Regions from separate parts of the Pantoea rwandensis genome, predicted to be linked through region 3. Evidence: predicted binding sites of a transcription regulator. Region 3 holds the regulator's gene; each other region holds the start of a gene.
The links. Region 3 encodes Fur, which represses iron uptake genes when iron is present. Its sites were predicted from a motif close to ATAATAATGAGAACNACTATCAA; they were not measured.

Region 1: LH22_RS08310 (Nramp family divalent metal transporter) is a predicted target of Fur. The motif match lies at 4,469-4,491, and genes of this name have one in related genera.
Region 2: exbB (tol-pal system-associated acyl-CoA thioesterase) is a predicted target of Fur. The motif match lies at 1,950-1,972, and genes of this name have one in related genera.

What each region holds. Positions count from the first base shown of each region.
Region 1 covers NZ_CP009454.1:1,815,589-1,821,434, reverse strand. Annotated here, with positions in the region: gene LH22_RS08325 (thiamine pyrophosphate-binding protein) at 1-1,378, opposite strand, end outside; gene mgrA (L-glyceraldehyde 3-phosphate reductase) at 1,592-2,584, shown strand; gene LH22_RS08315 (DUF2502 domain-containing protein) at 2,744-3,100, shown strand; gene LH22_RS08310 (Nramp family divalent metal transporter) at 3,161-4,402, opposite strand; gene LH22_RS08305 (NupC/NupG family nucleoside CNT transporter) at 4,772-5,846, shown strand, end outside.
Region 2 covers NZ_CP009454.1:1,153,480-1,159,325, reverse strand. Annotated here, with positions in the region: gene LH22_RS05430 (MFS transporter) at 1-525, opposite strand, end outside; gene exbD (TonB system transport protein ExbD) at 706-1,128, opposite strand; gene exbB (tol-pal system-associated acyl-CoA thioesterase) at 1,134-1,862, opposite strand; gene metC (cystathionine beta-lyase) at 2,123-3,313, shown strand; gene LH22_RS05410 (DedA family protein) at 3,419-4,081, shown strand; gene LH22_RS05405 (AraC family transcriptional regulator) at 4,234-5,142, opposite strand; gene dkgA (2,5-didehydrogluconate reductase DkgA) at 5,348-5,846, shown strand, end outside.
Region 3 covers NZ_CP009454.1:3,550,679-3,556,524, reverse strand. Annotated here, with positions in the region: gene glnS (glutamine--tRNA ligase) at 1-847, shown strand, start outside; gene LH22_RS16260 (hypothetical protein) at 1,082-1,477, shown strand; gene fur (ferric iron uptake transcriptional regulator) at 1,539-1,988, opposite strand; gene fldA (flavodoxin FldA) at 2,344-2,874, opposite strand; gene ybfE (LexA regulated protein) at 3,010-3,285, opposite strand; gene ybfF (esterase) at 3,454-4,218, opposite strand; gene seqA (replication initiation negative regulator SeqA) at 4,467-5,012, shown strand; gene pgm (phosphoglucomutase (alpha-D-glucose-1,6-bisphosphate-dependent)) at 5,038-5,846, shown strand, end outside.

The DNA of each region.
Region 1 (5,846 bases), 1.7 Mb from region 3:
TGATCAGGAAAATAATTGGCTGTTGCCCATCACGCTGCATGGAACCCAGTTCCTGGATCGTCAGCTGCGCTGAACCGTCACCGATAATCAAAATGACGCGCCGGTCAGGATGTGCCGTTTGTGCACCAAAGGTCGCCGGTAGAGTATAGCCAATCGATCCCCATAGCGGTTGCACCAGCAATTGCGCGCCTGGCGGCAAACGCAGCGCGGCCGCACCGAAGGCGGCCGTGCCCTGATCGGCCAGGATAATATCATCCGGCTGCAGGAAGCGCTGCATCGCCTGCCAGAATGCGCGCTGACTGATTACCGCATCATCGTTTTGCTCAATTTCTTCGCAAGATGCGGTGTCAGCCAACGCCCAATCTGCGCAGTGGCGTTGATAAACGGGCAATAATGCGGCGAGGGCTTGCGCCATGCTAAGCGGCGCAAAGCGTTCGCCACCCACCGTAGCGTGAAACGGTTGCAGGTCGATAACGCGCTCTGCAGGTAATTGCTGAGTGAAACCGGCGGTCAAGGTATCGGTGAAACGCACGCCCACGCAGAACGTCACGTCCGTCTCCTCGATAGCACGGCGCACCTGATCGCTGCTGCCCTCGGCCGCATAAGTGCCAACATAGCCTGCCTGTTGCTCATCAAGCACGCCTTTGCCCATCAGTAATGTGGCGGCGGGAATGGCGCGCAGTTGGCGGAGTGAAAATAGCTGTGATTGCAATTGCCAACGTGAAGCAAGGAAATCGGCCAGTAACGCCACGCGCTGTGCAGGAGCCAGTAAGCGTTCAGCGGCAGCAGCAAAAGCTGTCGCAACTACGGTTTCCTGATGGACATGCGCAACGGGCTGGGCATCAGGCACCGTAATCTCCGTCGCCGCAACATCCACCGCCAGCAGCAGATAGCCGGGCCGGTGTTGGTCAAGCGCTTCCGCTATCACGCGGTCAATTTCTTCAGCTGCATTCTCCGCAGTTAGCACCGCGCTGGCGGTACTGACCTCTTGTGCCATGCGCAGGAAATGATGGAAGTCGCCATCACCCAGTGAATGATGTACACAGTCACCTTGCTGTTGCGCACGACTGGCTGGCGCGCCAACAATATGAATAACCGGGACATATTCGGCATAGCTGCCCGCAATCCCATTGATCGCACTCAGTTCACCCACACCAAAAGTGGTGAGCAATGCAGCAGCGCCGTTGCAACGACCGTAGCCATCCGCCGCGTATGCGGCATTGAGTTCATTGGCGCAGCCGACCCAGGCAATCTCGGGGTGCGCGATAACGCTGTCGAGAAATTGCAGATTGTAATCACCCGGCACACCGAACAGATGACGGATACCAGCTTGCTGTAAACGGTGCAGTAAATAGTCGCCAACGTTGAGGGTTTTCATCGACAGCTCCTTCTTAAGGGGATGATCGAAGTATCAGCGATGTGGCTGAATTGGCGAGATTTTCACCATCAGCGCATGGTGATTTGTGGCAAGCAATCGTTACGACGACAGAAAATTCTGTAAGTTGCGATCTTCGGCGCGTTTCGGCTTAGTGTAAACGCATACACTGCTATGCTGATGTCACTTTCTCCCTAATTGAGACAGGAACGCTGCATGTCTGTATTTCCTCACCCCGAACGTTATCAACAGATGCAATATCGTCGTAGTGGCCGTACCGGCCTGAAATTGCCGGCCATTTCGCTCGGTTTATGGCACAACTTTGGCGACAGCACGCGCGTTGATAACAGCCGTGAATTACTGCGCCACGCCTTTGATCGCGGCATCACGCACTTCGACCTCGCCAATAACTACGGACCCCCGCCGGGTTCCGCCGAATCCAATTTTGGTCGCATTTTGCGTGAGGATTTTGCCGGATTGCGCGATGAGTTGGTGATTTCCACCAAAGCCGGTTACACCATGTGGGACGGCCCTTACGGCGACTGGGGCTCACGCAAGTATCTGATTTCCAGTCTGGATCAGAGCCTCAAGCGCATGGGGCTGGAGTATGTCGATATCTTCTACCACCATCGCCCTGACCCGGAGACGCCGCTGGAAGAGACCATGCGTGCGCTGGATCAGGTGGTGCGTCAGGGTAAAGCGCTGTATGCCGCCATTTCCAATTATCCGGCAGATAAAGCAGCCGAAGCGATCGCCATTCTGCGCGATCTGGGCACCCCTTGCCTGATTCATCAGCCGAAATATTCCATGTTCGAACGTGCACCGGAAGAGCAAGGTTTACTGGATGTGCTAGGTGATAATGGCGTCGGCTGCATCGCTTTCTCTCCGCTGGCCGGCGGCGTGTTGACCGATCGCTATCTGCAAGGCATCCCGGAGGATTCGCGTGCCGCCAGCGGCAGTCAATTCCTCAATGAGAGCCAGTTGACGCAAGAGAAGATGGAAAAAGTGCGTAAGCTACAGGCCATCGCGCAACAGCGTGGGCAGAAGCTGGCGCAAATGGCGCTGAGCTGGGTGCTACGTGATGCGCGTGTGACTTCGGTGCTGATTGGTGCGAGTAAAACTACGCAAATTGATGATGCCGTTGAGATGCTAAGCCAGCCCATGCTGACAACTGAAGAGATCGAAGCGATTCATAACATATTAGTGTAAACGCTTACCTACCCGGCTCATGCCGGGTATTTTCCGCAGCAGAAAATTCTCAATTCAGATTTCCCGCAACGTTTTCAGACTCACTCTCAAGGCAACACTGGACCGATGTGGCACACTAGCGCAACGGTGGCAGTGATAAGCCACTGAAAAGGAGAAGTTATGAAACGTGCAATTTTGTTTGCCGCCTTGCTGGCAACACTTTCACCCCTGGCAATGCACACAGCAGAAGCCAACAGTGCCACCCTGACGCTGGCTCCGGGTGTCACGCTGCATCTCGGCGATCGCGACCGTCGAGGTTACTATTGGGATGGCGGCCGCTGGCGCGAGCCGCGTTGGTGGAATGACCGTTATCGCTACAACGATCACCGCTGGTGGCGTCATGAAGAGTGGCGTCGCCATGAGGCTTACGAACGTGAGCGCGAACGCCGCTGGCATGAACGGGAACGCCGTGAGCATTGGCGCCATGACCATCGTCATGATGATCGCCGCGACCATCACGATCACCACCATCATTAATATAAAAATCCCGGCTTAAAAGCCGGGATTTTCTTTTCTTCGTGTTGACCAGGCAAAGAGTTACCAGCCGAGCGCCTCGCCCACCAACAGATAGAGATTCAATGCCACTACCAGCACCACTATCAGGCGTCCGGCGTTCTGCATCAGGCGTGAATTGACCATCTCATCGCCCATCAACTCACGGTTGCCGGTAAAGGCCAACAGCGGGATCAACGCCAGTGCGATACCGAAACTCAACAGTACCTGGCTCATCACCAGAATGCGTGTAGGATCCCATCCGGCCCAGATCACGATAAAGGAAGGCAGCATGGTGATAGTGCGGCGCAGCCACAGCGGAATGTGGAAGCGAATAAAGCCCTGCATCACGACTTGCCCCGCCAGCGTTCCCACCACAGTAGAAGACAAGCCTGCCGCCACCAGACTTAATCCAAATACAATGGCTGCTGCGCGGCCCAATAAAGGTTGCAGCGTTAAATAAGCCTGATCGAGGTCAACGATGCTGGTGTGGCCACTGAAGTGAAAAGCCGCCGCCGCAGTCGCCATCATCGCCAGATTCACAAAGCCGGCAATGGTCATGGCAATTGCCACATCCAGTTTGGTTGATGAGTAGCGATCCGCTTTGCTGCCAATGTTACCGTGTTGCGTCAGTGCCGAGTGCAGGTAAATCACGTGCGGCATGATGGTGGCACCCAGCACACCGGCAGCGAGGAACACCGCGTCAGAGGTTGGCAGCGAAGGCAGCGCCATACCGGTGACCAGTTCACTCACTTTCGGCTGCGAGAAAAACAGCTCAACAATATAGGCAGCGGCGACAAACAACAGCAGGCCGCCAATCACCAATTCCAGCGGCTTCTGCCCCCGGCTTTGCAGCATCAAAATCAGGTAGGTGGCGACCCCCGTGAGCACTGCGCCTTGCAGTAGCGAAATCCCCAGTAATAATTTAAAGCCCAGCGCCGCACCGATAAATTCAGCAAGGTCAGTGGCCATGGCGATGATTTCCGCCTGCACCCAGTAGAACCACACCGCCGGGCGCGGAAAACGATCGCGGATATGTTCTGCAAGATTTTTACCGGTGGCTATACCGAGTTTGGCCGACATCAGCTGAATCAGCATCGCCATCACATTGGCCCAGACCACCACCCACAGCAGTTTGTAGCCGTAGGCCGCACCTGCCTGAATGTTGGTGGCAAAGTTACCGGGATCGATATAACCAATCGCCGCGATGAAGGCGGGGCCCAGCAGCGCGAGCTTGATCTTTCTGGCTCCGCGAGCGGCGCGCTCAGCGGTGCGACTTTCTGACATAGTGTGGACCCTGTCCTAACGCTTGTTGACCCGTGCAGCTTAGCGGGCGCTCAAGGCAAGTGAAATTTGATTATAGTTATCGTATTAATAGATGATGCTATGAAGTATAGCCATTGCTATACCTTGCGGTAAAGCCAGTTCTTGCCAAAATGTTTGCAACAGGAATCACTCTACTCCCGGGTTATTTTATAGACAATGTTTTTGTGGATATTTCTTGTGAAGGCTTTGTGAAGACGTTGTGAGCGGTGAGACTATTCTTAGAAATTTGTCGATACCGAATACTTATAATGTGGTTTTGATCTCGTTTTTAAGTAACGCGTTACATAGAATACGCAACAAAATACAACCCTCCTCAAATTTGGAGCCGACATGTCCCATATTTTGCACTTTCTATTGGCATTAGTGGTGGTAGCCGCACTGGCCTTATTGGTCAGTCACGATCGTAAAAGCATCCGCATTCGTTACATCGTTCAGCTTCTGGTGATCGAAGTTCTGCTGGCGTGGTTCTTCCTTAACTCTGAGGCGGGCCTCGGCTTCGTCAAAGGGTTTGCAGGTCTGTTTGATCATCTGCTCAAGTATGCCGCCGAAGGTACCAACTTCGTGTTTGGCAACATGAACGACAAAGGCCTGGCGTTCTTCTTCCTTAATGTTCTGTGCCCGATCGTATTTATCTCGGCGCTGATCGGTATTTTGCAGCATTTCCGTATCCTGCCATGGGTGATCCGCGGCATCGGTACCGTGCTGTCAAAAGTGAACGGTATGGGCAAACTGGAATCCTTTAACGCCGTAAGCTCACTGATTTTGGGACAGTCAGAAAACTTTATCGCGTATAAAGATATCCTCGGCAAAATGTCGCAGCGTCGCATGTACACCATGGCTGCAACGGCGATGTCGACGGTTTCCATGTCCATCGTGGGCGCCTACATGACTATGCTGCAACCGAAGTATGTAGTTGCTGCACTGGTACTGAACATGTTCAGTACCTTTATCGTGTTGTCACTGATCAACCCTTATCGCGTTGATAGCGAAGAAGATCTGCAGTTGCAGGATCTGCACAAGGGTCAGAGCTTCTTCGAAATGCTGGGTGAATACATCCTCGCCGGTTTCAAAGTGGCGATCATCGTTGCCGCCATGCTGATTGGTTTTATCGCCCTGATTTCTGGCCTGAACGCGCTGTTTGACCTGATCTTCGGCATCAGCTTCCAGGGTGTGCTGGGTTATGTGTTCTACCCGTTCGCGTGGGTGATGGGCGTGCCGTCCAGCGAAGCGCTGCAGGTGGGCAGTATCATGGCGACCAAGCTGGTTTCTAACGAATTCGTGGCGATGATGGATCTGCAGAAAATCGCCGGTCAGCTGTCACCGCATGCGGAAGGCATTCTGTCAGTGTTCCTTGTGTCCTTCGCTAACTTCTCTTCTATTGGGATTGTGGCAGGTGCGATTAAAG
Region 2 (5,846 bases), 1.9 Mb from region 3:
GAGGCCAAGCAGCGCAGCGAAGATCACCGCGACCTGCTGGCTACCGGACTGCCAGCTAACATAGAAACCTTTGCGTCCTTTTGGCGCCACTTCAGACAGATAAACCGACACACCGCCCAACTCCACGCCCGCAGAGAAGCCCTGCAGCAAACGACCCAGCAGAATCAGAATCGGCGCGGCAGCCCCCAACGTGGCATAGCCCGGCACCAGGGCGATGGTGAGTGTGCCCAACGCCATCAAGCCTAATGTCAGTAACAGCCCTTTACGGCGTCCGTGATGGTCAATGTAGGCACCCAGAATAATCGCGCCAAGTGGACGCATCAGGAAGCCCGCGCCAAAGGTCATCAGCGTGAGCATCAGTGAAGCAAAGGGATCATCTCCGGGGAAAAAGGTTTTGGCGATCGCCGTAGCGTAATAGCCAAACACCATAAAATCGTACATCTCAAGAAAGTTACCGCTGGTAACGCTAAAGATGGTCTTGGCACCGCCTTGCGATGGTTTTTGTAAAGATTGACTCGCGCTCATATTGTCCTTCCTGGGTTTTTCTTCCGTTGTAGCGGGTTGCGCCAGGAATAGATGTGATCCGCTTCACCATTGCAGTTTACAAAAGTAAGACCAAAAGTAACAAAAAATTAACATTGGCGGCGGAAGCAAACAAAAAGGGCCGCTATTGATAGCGGCCCTTGTGAGCGATCAGAGGGGGAATTACTTCTTCACCGTCTCCATGCCCATCAAACCAATCTTCAAATAACCCGCTTCACGCAATTGATCCATCACGCTCATCAGCGTTTCATAATCCACTGACTTATCCGCCTGGAAGAAGATGGTGGTGTCTTTCTTGCCTTCGGTCTGCGCCGTCAGCGCATTCACCAGCGTCTCTTTGGTCACCGCATCGTTGCCGATATAAATCTGCTTATCTTCTTTGATGGACAGATAAACTGGTTTTTCCGGACGCGGTTGCGGTGCGCTGGTGGACGCAGGCAGATTAACGCGCACATCCACCGTGGCTAATGGCGCGGCGACCATAAAGATGATCAGCAGAACCAGCATAACGTCGATAAACGGCGTCACGTTGATTTCATGCATTTCGCCATCGCCTACCGAATCATCGTTTAAACGCATCGCCATATTACTTATCCTACGCGCAGTTTCTGTGCCGCCGCCGGACGGGTCGCTTCTTTCGCGGTATCCACGTTGCCGAGATCCAGATCGCGGCTCTGCAGCAGCATCACCTGGGCCGCAACATCACCCAATGAGGCTTTGTAGCTGGCAATCATGCGCGCGAAGACGTTGTAGATAACAACAGCAGGAATAGCGGCAACCAGACCAATCGCGGTCGCCAGCAACGCTTCTGCGATGCCCGGCGCCACAACAGCGAGGTTGGTGGTCTGAGTTTTAGCGATACCGATAAAGCTGTTCATGATGCCCCACACGGTACCAAACAGGCCGATGAAGGGAGCAACAGAACCGATGGTAGCGAGGAAGCCGTTACCGCGGCCGGCATGACGGCTGAAAGCCGCAACGCGACGCTCAAGGCGGAAGCTGGTACGTTCCTTAATGCCATCAAGGTCTTCGGTACCCGCAGAGAGTTCCAACTCGTTCTGCGCATCGTTCAGCAACACCGCACTGTGGCTGTTGCTGTTGAAGCTTTCAGCGGCGCGGTAAGCATCATTGAGCGAACGTGCTTCGCCCAGCGCCTGCTGTTCGCGTTTCAGGCGACGTTTCGCCCCGCTCAGCTCAGCAAACTTGCCGAAGAAAATCGCCCAGGTGACAACCGAGGCCAGTAACAGGCCAATCATCACCACTTTTACCACGATATCGGCATGCTGATACATGCCCCAAACGGAGAGGTCCGTTTGCATCAAATCACTGGCTACCACGCTGCGTCTCCAACTTCTGTTGCACAGTTCACGATTGAAGCGCGGATCATAGCAAAAAAATTGACCGAAGTGATAGTAGTTCTCATTACTATTTACAATCCAAAAGTGTCTTGTATTTCCACAATTTGGCAAATGATTTACAGAATACTGGCGTCACTCTGATAATCCGCAATCAGGCGCAACCCACTGCGGTGTTTCGTGGTAACGTGGATGTTATGTGGTAAGTGTCAGGAAAGGCAGTGATGGCAACGAATAAAATTGATACCACGCTGGTTAGCGCGGGACGAAGCAAACGTTACACTCAGGGCTCAGTTAACAGCGTCATTCAACGCGCATCTTCACTGGTTTTTGACACGGTTGCTGACAAAAAACGGGCGACCGCGGGTCGTGCATCGGGCGAGCTTTTTTATGGCCGCCGTGGCACCCTCACCCACTTCTCGCTGCAAGACGCCATGACCGAACTGGAAGGCGGCGCGGGTTGCGCGCTTTATCCGTGTGGTGCGGCTGCAGTATCCAATGCGATTATCTCCTTTGTCGAAGCGGGCGATCACATTCTGGTGAGCGGCGCGGTCTATGAGCCAACGCAGGATTTCTGCACCAAAATTCTCAGTAAGCTCAATGTCACCACCACCTTCTTTGATCACTGCATTGGCAGTGAGATCGGTGAACTGATTCAGCCAAATACCCGCGTGGTGTTCCTCGAGTCTCCCGCTTCCATCACCATGGAAGTGCAGGATATTCCTGCCATCGTGGCCGCCGTGCGCGCCAAAGCACCCGATGCGATCATCATGATCGATAATACCTGGGCGGCGGGTGTGTTGTTTAACGCGCTGGAACATGGCATCGATATTTCGATTCAGGCAGGCACCAAATACATTATTGGCCACAGCGACGCGATGATTGGCACCGCCGTCGCCAATGAACGTTGCTGGCCGCAGCTGCGAGAGAATTCGTACCTGATGGGCCAGATGGTGGATGCCGATACGGCGTACATGGCCAGCCGCGGTTTGCGCACACTTGGTACGCGTTTGCGCCAGCATGAAGAGAGCGGTTTGCAGGTCGCGGAATGGCTGGCAGTACAACCGGAAGTGGCGCGCGTCAACCATCCGGCGCTGGCACAGAGTAAAGGCCATGAATTCTGGCAGCGTGATTTCAACGGCAGCAGTGGACTGTTTTCCTTCATCCTGCATGAAAAATTGAGCCGTGAGCAGCTGGCTAATTACCTCGATCACTTCCACCATTTCAGCATGGCTTATTCATGGGGTGGCTATGAATCCCTGATTCTGGCCAACCAACCGGAAGAGCTGGCGGAGATTCGCCCGGCAGGCGGCGTCGATTTCAACGGTACGCTGGTGCGTTTGCACATTGGTCTTGAACACGTTGATGACCTGCTGAACGACCTGAAAGCGGGCTTTGCGCGCTTAAAACAGTAAATATTTAAACAAAACCTAAACCATTTCGTGCCGCATCGGTGAGATCAACGTCTGCGATGCCACAGATGGTTAAAATAGAATCCTTGTGACTCGATGGGATAGCAGATGGGTGTTTTACATGAGATTGTCCACGCGCTCTGGCATCAGGATTTTGCCGCGCTGGCCAATCCGGATGTCGTGTGGATTGTCTACGGCGTGATGTTTTTAACGCTGTTTTTGGAAAACGGTTTGTTACCTGCCTCTTTTCTGCCGGGTGACAGCCTGTTGCTGCTCGCAGGTGCCATGATTGCCAAAGGCGTGATGGATTTCGTGCCCACGATGGTGATTCTGACCACTGCCGCCAGCCTGGGCTGCTGGTTGAGTTATTTACAGGGGCGATGGCTGGGCAATACGCGGATGGTGAAAAGCTGGTTGATGCATTTACCGGCGCAATATCATCAGCGCGCCTGGAATCTGTTTAACCGCCACGGTTTGATGGCGCTGCTGGTCGGGCGTTTCCTGGCGTTTGTTCGCACATTGCTGCCGACCATGGCAGGCATTTCGGGTTTACAGAATGGGCGTTTCCAGCTGTTTAACTGGCTGAGCGGCGCGCTGTGGGTCGGGATTGTGGTCGCCATGGGCTATGGCATCAGTCAGGTGCCGTTTATCAAGCGTCACGAAGATCAGGTGATGGCAGTGCTGATGGTGCTGCCGATGGTGTTGCTGTTTGTCGGTCTGACCGGCAGCATCGTGGTGATCTGGAAAAAACGCCGCCAGAAAACGAGCTAATTCGGTTCGGGTTGCCATTAATGGCAACCCTTCAATGGTTCAGTGCCGTTTCGTCGCGCGCGCATTGATGCACATTTGGCCGTTCAGATGGCGTCAAACAGCAACCCATAGCGCAGTGCCATTTCTTTCAATGCACATTGATCTGTATTTGTTCAGGCAGCGTCAAACGGCAACGTTTGGCGCACGCGGCTGGCTTCCTCTCCCGGCGTCACGCCGAAATAGCGCTTAAACTCCCGCGAGAATTGCGAAGGGCTTTCATAGCCCACGCGCACCGCTGCCGCACTGGCTTTCATCCCATCCTGCAACATCATCAATCGTGCCTGATGCAGACGATAGCGCTTCAGATATTGCAGCGGCGAGGTCTGGGTGACGGCTTTGAAGTTGTGATGGAACGCCGAAACGCTCATGTTCACTTCAGCAGCCAGCATATCGACGCTGAGACTTTCGGCGAAATGGCTTTCGATGCGGCGTAAGGCGCGCGCAATCTGACTGAACTGGGTCTGACGATTCACCAGCGACAGCAGCGCACCGCCAATCGGGCCGGTGAGCACATAGTAGATAATTTCCCGCACCAGCTGTGGTCCCAGCACGCGCGCATCACGCGGATGGCTCATCGCATCCAGCAAACGCTCGGCAGCGCACAGCATCTCTTCACTCATAAACGCCGAATGGATACCGGAAGTATGCAACTGCGGCTGAAATTGTTCGTCGTCGCCGATATCCATCAATAGATCCTGTAAGCTGGCGATATCCACGCTCAGGCACATGCCGGCCAGCGGCTCTTCCGGGGTGGCTTCGGTTTCGCATTCCACCGGCAGCGGTACGGTCAGCATCAAATACTTCGTGGCGTCGTAATGAAACACCGTGCTGCCGAGATAACCGGTTTTACGCCCCTGAAAAAGAATCACAATGCCGGGTTGATACATCATCGGTGTGCGTGGAAGTGTTTCGCAGGCGTAGATGAGCTTGACGTTTTCCACGGCGCATAGCGGCTTACGCGCATCATTCATTAGCGCGGTCACGCGCTGCGCCAGCTGGCGGCAAAGGGCATCGTTCGGCATGGATCACTCTCAGGCAGCAAAAAAATCAGTGTGCCGCAATGCTGCTCAAAGCTCCACCCTTCAGCAGAATCAGGCAAGATTCTGGCAGAAATGACCAGGGTAAAAGGGCGAGGTGATTGCCACAATGATCCTGCGGTTGAGTTTGTTGACTAGACTTAACCTCAGCGCTTTTACGGTAAGTCACTGCGACAGATAAGGAGCAACTATGGCAGAGCAACCCATTATCAAACTGCACGACGGCAATATGATGCCGCAACTCGGACTCGGTGTCTGGCAAGCGAGTATCGAGGATGCCCGGGCGGCGATTGTCGAGGCTTTAAAAGTAGGCTATCGCTCGATTGATACCGCCGCCATCTACAAAAATGAGGAAGCCGTCGGTCAGGCACTGCAGGACACCGATGTCGCACGCGAAGACATTTTCATTACCACCAAACTGTGGAATGACGATCAGCAGAACGGCCAGCAGGCGATTGAAACCAGCCTGAAGAAGCTGCAACTGGAGAGTGTCGATCTCTATCTGATGCACTGGCCGTGCCCGGAAAAAGATCACTACGTTGAAGCCTGGAAAAAGATGATTGAGCTGCAGCAGCAGGGCTTAACCAAAAGCATTGGCGTCTGTAACTTCCATGAAGCCCATCTTAAACGCCTGATCGATGAAACAGGCGTCTCGCCGGTGGTGAATCAGATTGAGCTGCATCCCATGC
Region 3 (5,846 bases):
GACGCAGCTGGTCACCGAGAAAGTAGTGGAAGGCTGGGACGATCCCCGCATGCTGACTGTTTCAGGTTTGCGCCGTCGTGGTTACAGCGCGGCCTCGATTCGTGAATTCTGCCGCCGCATCGGCGTGACTAAACAGGACAACATCGTTGAGATGGCGTCGCTGGAATCCTGTATTCGTGACGATCTCAATGAGAACGCACCACGCGCGATGGCGGTACTCGACCCGTTGAAAGTGGTGATCGAAAACCTGCCCGCCGGCCACGAAGAAACGCTGACCATGCCTAATCATCCAAACAAGCCGGAGATGGGCACGCGTGAAGTGTCGTTCAGCCGTGAAGTGTGGATCGATCGCGCTGACTTCCGTGAAGAAGCCAACAAACAGTACAAACGTTTGGTTCTGGGCAAAGAAGTGCGTCTGCGCAATGCTTATGTGATTCGTGCTGAGCGTGTGGCGAAAGACGAAGAGGGTAACATTACCTGCATCTATGCCACTTGTGATGTCGATACCCTGAGCAAGGATCCGGCGGATGGTCGCAAAGTGAAAGGTGTGATCCACTGGGTTTCCGCCATTCATGGACTGCCAGCTGAGTTCCGTCTTTACGACCGTCTGTTCAGCGTGCCAAACCCAGCGGCGGCTGAGGATTTCCTCACCACCATTAACCCGAACTCGCTGGAAATCAAACAGGGCTTCGTGGAGTCAGGTTTGCGTGAAGCTGCCACTACCGCAGCTTATCAGTTTGAACGTGAAGGCTATTTCTGTGCCGATAGCGTCTACTCACAGCCGGGTAAATTGGTGTTTAACCGCACGGTTGGACTGCGTGATACTTTCGCGAAGATTGGCGAGTAATATCTTTCGTCGATAGCACAATATGATCATGAAAGGGCGAGCAATCGCCCTTTTTTATTGCCTGTAATTCGCCACGGGCAATGAATTATGCTGAAGGCGGCAAGCTGTGCTTGTTGTCTATTTTGCGACAATTCTGACTTTAGCAAAATTAACCCATTTGCGAGTGTGAAAAATTGTATTTCAGGTAGGCTATGCGCTCTAAATAGAGCTCTGCGGGTTATCAAAGGAAAAAAAATGACAAGTCTCGCCCTGGAAGCTAAGCATAGCGTGGTGGTATTACATCAGCTTATTGAACGTGTTTTTAACCAGGTAGAAGGCAGTGATGACAGCATGGAACTGCTTTTGTCACACTTTCACCCGGATTTCAAAATGGTGACGCCGCTGGGTAAGCAGCTGGATCTGAATGAGACCGAAGTGCTGTTTCGCAAACTGCACGGTCAGCGGGAAGGGCTGCGCATTGCCACCAGTGAGCATGCCATCATTTCTCAACAGAGCCAGGAAGTGACGATTCAGTATCGTGAACTGCAGATGTTGAACGGCACCCATCAAACACGCATCTCTTTGGCTGTGCTGGATTGCAGCACCACCATTCCTCGCTGGCGCTACCTCCACGAAACCTTTATCGCTTGATAACAGGCATAAAAAAACCGGTGACCAGCACCGGTTTTTTTATATTGCATAGCACACTCAATTACTTATCGTGGAGCGTATCGTCTTCGCGGCAGTCTCCCAGTGCACAGTGACCGTACAAGTACAGGCTGTGGTTGCTGAGTTTGATGCCGTGGCGAGTAGCAATCTCACGCTGACGCGTTTCGATTGATTCATCACTGAATTCGATCACTTTGCCACAATCCAGGCAGATCAAGTGGTCATGGTGATGCTGCTGAGTCAGTTCGAATACGGATTTGCCGCCTTCGAAGTTATGACGGGTGACGATACCCGCGTCATCAAACTGGTTAAGAACGCGATAAACCGTTGCCAGGCCAATCTCTTCGCCCATATCGATCAGGCGCTTATACAAATCTTCCGCACTGACGTGATGGGACTCGGGGCCCGGTCCCTGAAGCACTTCCAAAATTTTCAATCTTGGGAGAGTGACTTTCAGGCCAGCCTTCTTCAATGCGGAGTTGTTGTCAGTCATTCGGATATTGTCCTGTTACTTTGCATGTCACTTACGGCGCAGGGGCCTTGAATGTTTAGGTCACGCGTATTCTCATTTGCGTCTCATTATAGAACTCAAGCAGTGAAATGAAAACCAGGGTAGCGCGCAAATCAACAAAAGTCGTAAGGATAAACATCGCCTACGCCAGCGCGGAACGGTGTGGTTTGGGTTTCCATTTCACTCAGCCTCAGTCAACAATCAGAGGAATAAGCGGATGACCATTGCGGGTATTCTACAGATTTGCGGGGAAAAGTTAAAAAACCGTAGCTATTATTTTTATAGGAATTTCCTTTGCCCCAACGTGAGCCAGCGCTCACATTGGGGAGGCGAGGCATCAGGCTTCGATGATCTCTTTCAACTGCAGCTCATCAAAAATCTGTTTCACCCAGGCGTCAACGCGTTCGTTGGTCAACTCAGGTTGACGATCTTCGTCAATCGCCAGGCCGAGGAAGTGTTTGTCATCGGCCAGACCTTTTGAGGCTTCAAAATGATAACCCTCGGTCGGCCAGTGGCCCACGATCACCGCGCCGTTGGGCTCAATGATGTCGCGAATCGTGCCCATCGCATCACAGAAATACTCTGCATAATCTTCCTGGTCGCCACAGCCAAACAGCGCCACCAGTTTGCCATTAAAGTCGATCTCTTCCAGCGTAGGGAAGAAGTCATCCCAGTCACACTGTGCTTCGCCGTAATACCAGGTAGGAATACCTAGCAGCAGGATGTCGAACGCTGCGAGATCTTCTTTGGTGCTCTTAGCAATGTCATGCACTTCGGCGACATCTTTACCCAGTTGTTTCTGGATCATTTTTGCAATGTTTTCAGTGTTGCCGGTATCGCTGCCGAAGAAAATGCCTACGATTGCCATGGGTTAAGTAACCTCTTAAAGCCTGATTGTGAAAGTAAGTCAATTGACTGCACATGTTAGCGAATGATAGCAGACCGTTGAAAAGGGCGGAACGAGTAAAGCCTGAACTTTGTGTTCCTGCGTGCGGTCAGCGCGCTAAGACAGTTTGAGTTGCGCTAGCAGCATTTGTTCAATCAATTCGCTGCGGCTGATGTTTTGTTGCTCGGCCAGCGTGTTCAGGGCGTCAACCGCTTCGCTGGACATTTTCAGCTCAACACGACGCAGCCCTCGCACTTTATCGCGCTTGAGCTGGTTACGTTTGTTGATACGCAACTGTTCGTCGCGTGTCAGCAGGCTGGTTTTGGGGCGACCGGGACGCCGCTCGTCTGCAAAAAGATCAAGCGTGGTACGGTCTGTCTGTTCTTTTGCCATGATTTGTGAAACTGAGTGGGCGCGAACGGCGGAAAGGCGCTGCGCGATTTATACATTATCGGCCCGACCACGGCGAAAAAATCATCCGCGGCAAATTTTTAGCGCGACATCATACTCCAGCACCATCCGCGACGCCAACCCTAAACCGCATACGGCAAGCTTTTGCTTTTACAGGTTAAAAAAGCGACGAACTGCGCGCAAAACCGCATCAGGTTTTTCAGCATGTACCCAATGACCGGCGCCGCTGATCACGTGCGCATGGGCGTGAGGGAACTGACGCAGCAGTGCATCACGATGCTGATTGTCCAGATAAGGGGAATCGCCACCGCGAATAAACAATGCGGGATGTGGCCAGGCCGGAACCTCCTCCCAGCCAGAAATCGTGGTGTAGTTGTCCCACAGCACCGGCACGTTAAAGCGCCACTCGCCCTCCACAAAGGACTTGAGGATAAACTGAATCACCCCCTCTTCAGCGACATGATGACGCATCACCTCGGCCGCTTCACTGCGACGGGACACGCCCGCCGCTGTCACGGCGCGGATACCGGCGAAGATTTCATCGTGGCGGCGGGTTTGATAATCCACCGGCGCAATGTCGATCAACACCATTTTCTCAATACGTTCGGGGGCCACGGCACTGAGCGCCATGGCGATTTTACCGCCCATTGAATGGCCTATTACGCCAGCACGTTCAATCTTATGTGCATCCAGCGTCTCCACGATGTCTTGCGCCATGGCGTGATAATCCATCACCTCACTGCGTTCAGACAAACCATGGTTGCGCACGTCCACTTGCAACGTGGGGCGTGCATCCCGGACACCGCGCGCCAGCACGCCAAGGTTATCCAGGCTACCAAAAAGGCCATGAATTAACAGAATAGGGGGGGCTTCAGGGGTAGATTGTTCAGTTTGCAGACGGGCGTTCAAAATCATGGCTAAAGTTCTTACGGTTGTGACCTTGGCTTAGGGTATCATGGATTCACCTGTCCAGGAGCCAGCCGGCCAGGCATTAGGGCATATTCCGACTTTTGCCCTGAAACAACGCCAGCGCTATCGGCTGCCACGGATTTAACTTTATAATCCTTATGTTAGAGCCCGCTCACGTTTTGCACAGCTCGATTTTGCTAAGGCCGTTGCAATAATGCGTGGTTCTGTCATTTGCCAGAATTGTACGGAATAAGATGAAAACGATTGAAGTTGACGAAGAACTCTACCGTTATATTGCCAGCCACACGCAGCACATTGGTGAAAGTGCCTCCGATATTTTGCGCCGCATGCTGAAATTCACCGCGGGCCAGACTGCACCGACTGCACCTGTCGCTGCTGCTTCGGCTTCGGTGAAGGAAGCGCAGCCAGTGCGCAGCGAAGCGCGTCCTCAGGATCGCGTACGCGCTGTGCGTGAACTGCTGCTCTCTGATGAGTATGCCGAGCAGAATAAGGCGGTTAATCGCTTTATGCTGGTACTGTCAACGCTTTATCGTCTTGATCCAGCAGCCTTTGCTGATGCCACTGCCTCGCTGCAGGGCCGCACTCGCGTCTATTTTGCGGGTGACGAGCACACGCTGCTGCAAAATGGCACCCATACTAAGCCGAAGCACGTTCCTGGCACACCGTACTGGGTGATCACCAATACCAATACAGGCCGCAAATGCAGCATGGTGGAACACATCATGTTGGCGATGCAGTTCCCTCAGGAACTGACAGAGAAAGTTCGCGGCACCATTTAAACTGAAGCGTCAGGGAGAAGCGCCAATGGCCAATCACCCCCGTGCCGGGCAGCCTGCCCAGCAGAGCGATTTGATTAACGTTGCACAATTAACCTCGCAGTATTACGTCCTGAAGCCAGATGCGGCGAACCCGGACCATGCGGTGAAATTTGGCACTTCTGGCCACCGCGGCAGCGCGGGACGCCAAAGCTTCAATGAAGTGCACATTCTGGCGATTGCGCAGGCGATCGCGGAAGAGCGCAAAAAGAATGGCATCACCGGCCCGTGCTATGTGGGTAAAGATACCCACGCATTGTCTGAACCGGCCATTCTGTCAGTGCTGGAAGTGCTGGCGGCGAACGGTGTGGATGTGATCGTGCAGCAGGACAATGGCTACACGCCAACGCCGGCGATCTCCAACGCCATTCTGGAACACAACAAACGCGGTGGCGCGCAGGCGGACGGTATCGTCATCACGCCTTCACACAACCCGCCAGAAGATGGTGGCATCAAGTACAACCCGCCAAACGGCGGTCCTGCTGATACCAACGTCACCAAGGTGGTCGAAGATCGCGCTAACCAGCTGATCAAAGGCGAACTGAAAGACGTGAAACGTCTGCCGCTGGATCAGGCCTGGGCAAGCGGCCATATCGTTGAGCAGGATCTGATTCAGCCTTATGTTGAAGGTCTGGCTGAGGTCATTGACTTCCCGGCAATCCAGAAAGCGGGCCTGAAAATCGGCGTTGATCCATTAGGTGGCTCCGGTATCGCTTACTGGCAGCGTATTGCTGAGCACTATAAGCTGGATCTGACCATCGTTAATGATGCTGTCGATCAGACCTTCCGCTTCATGCA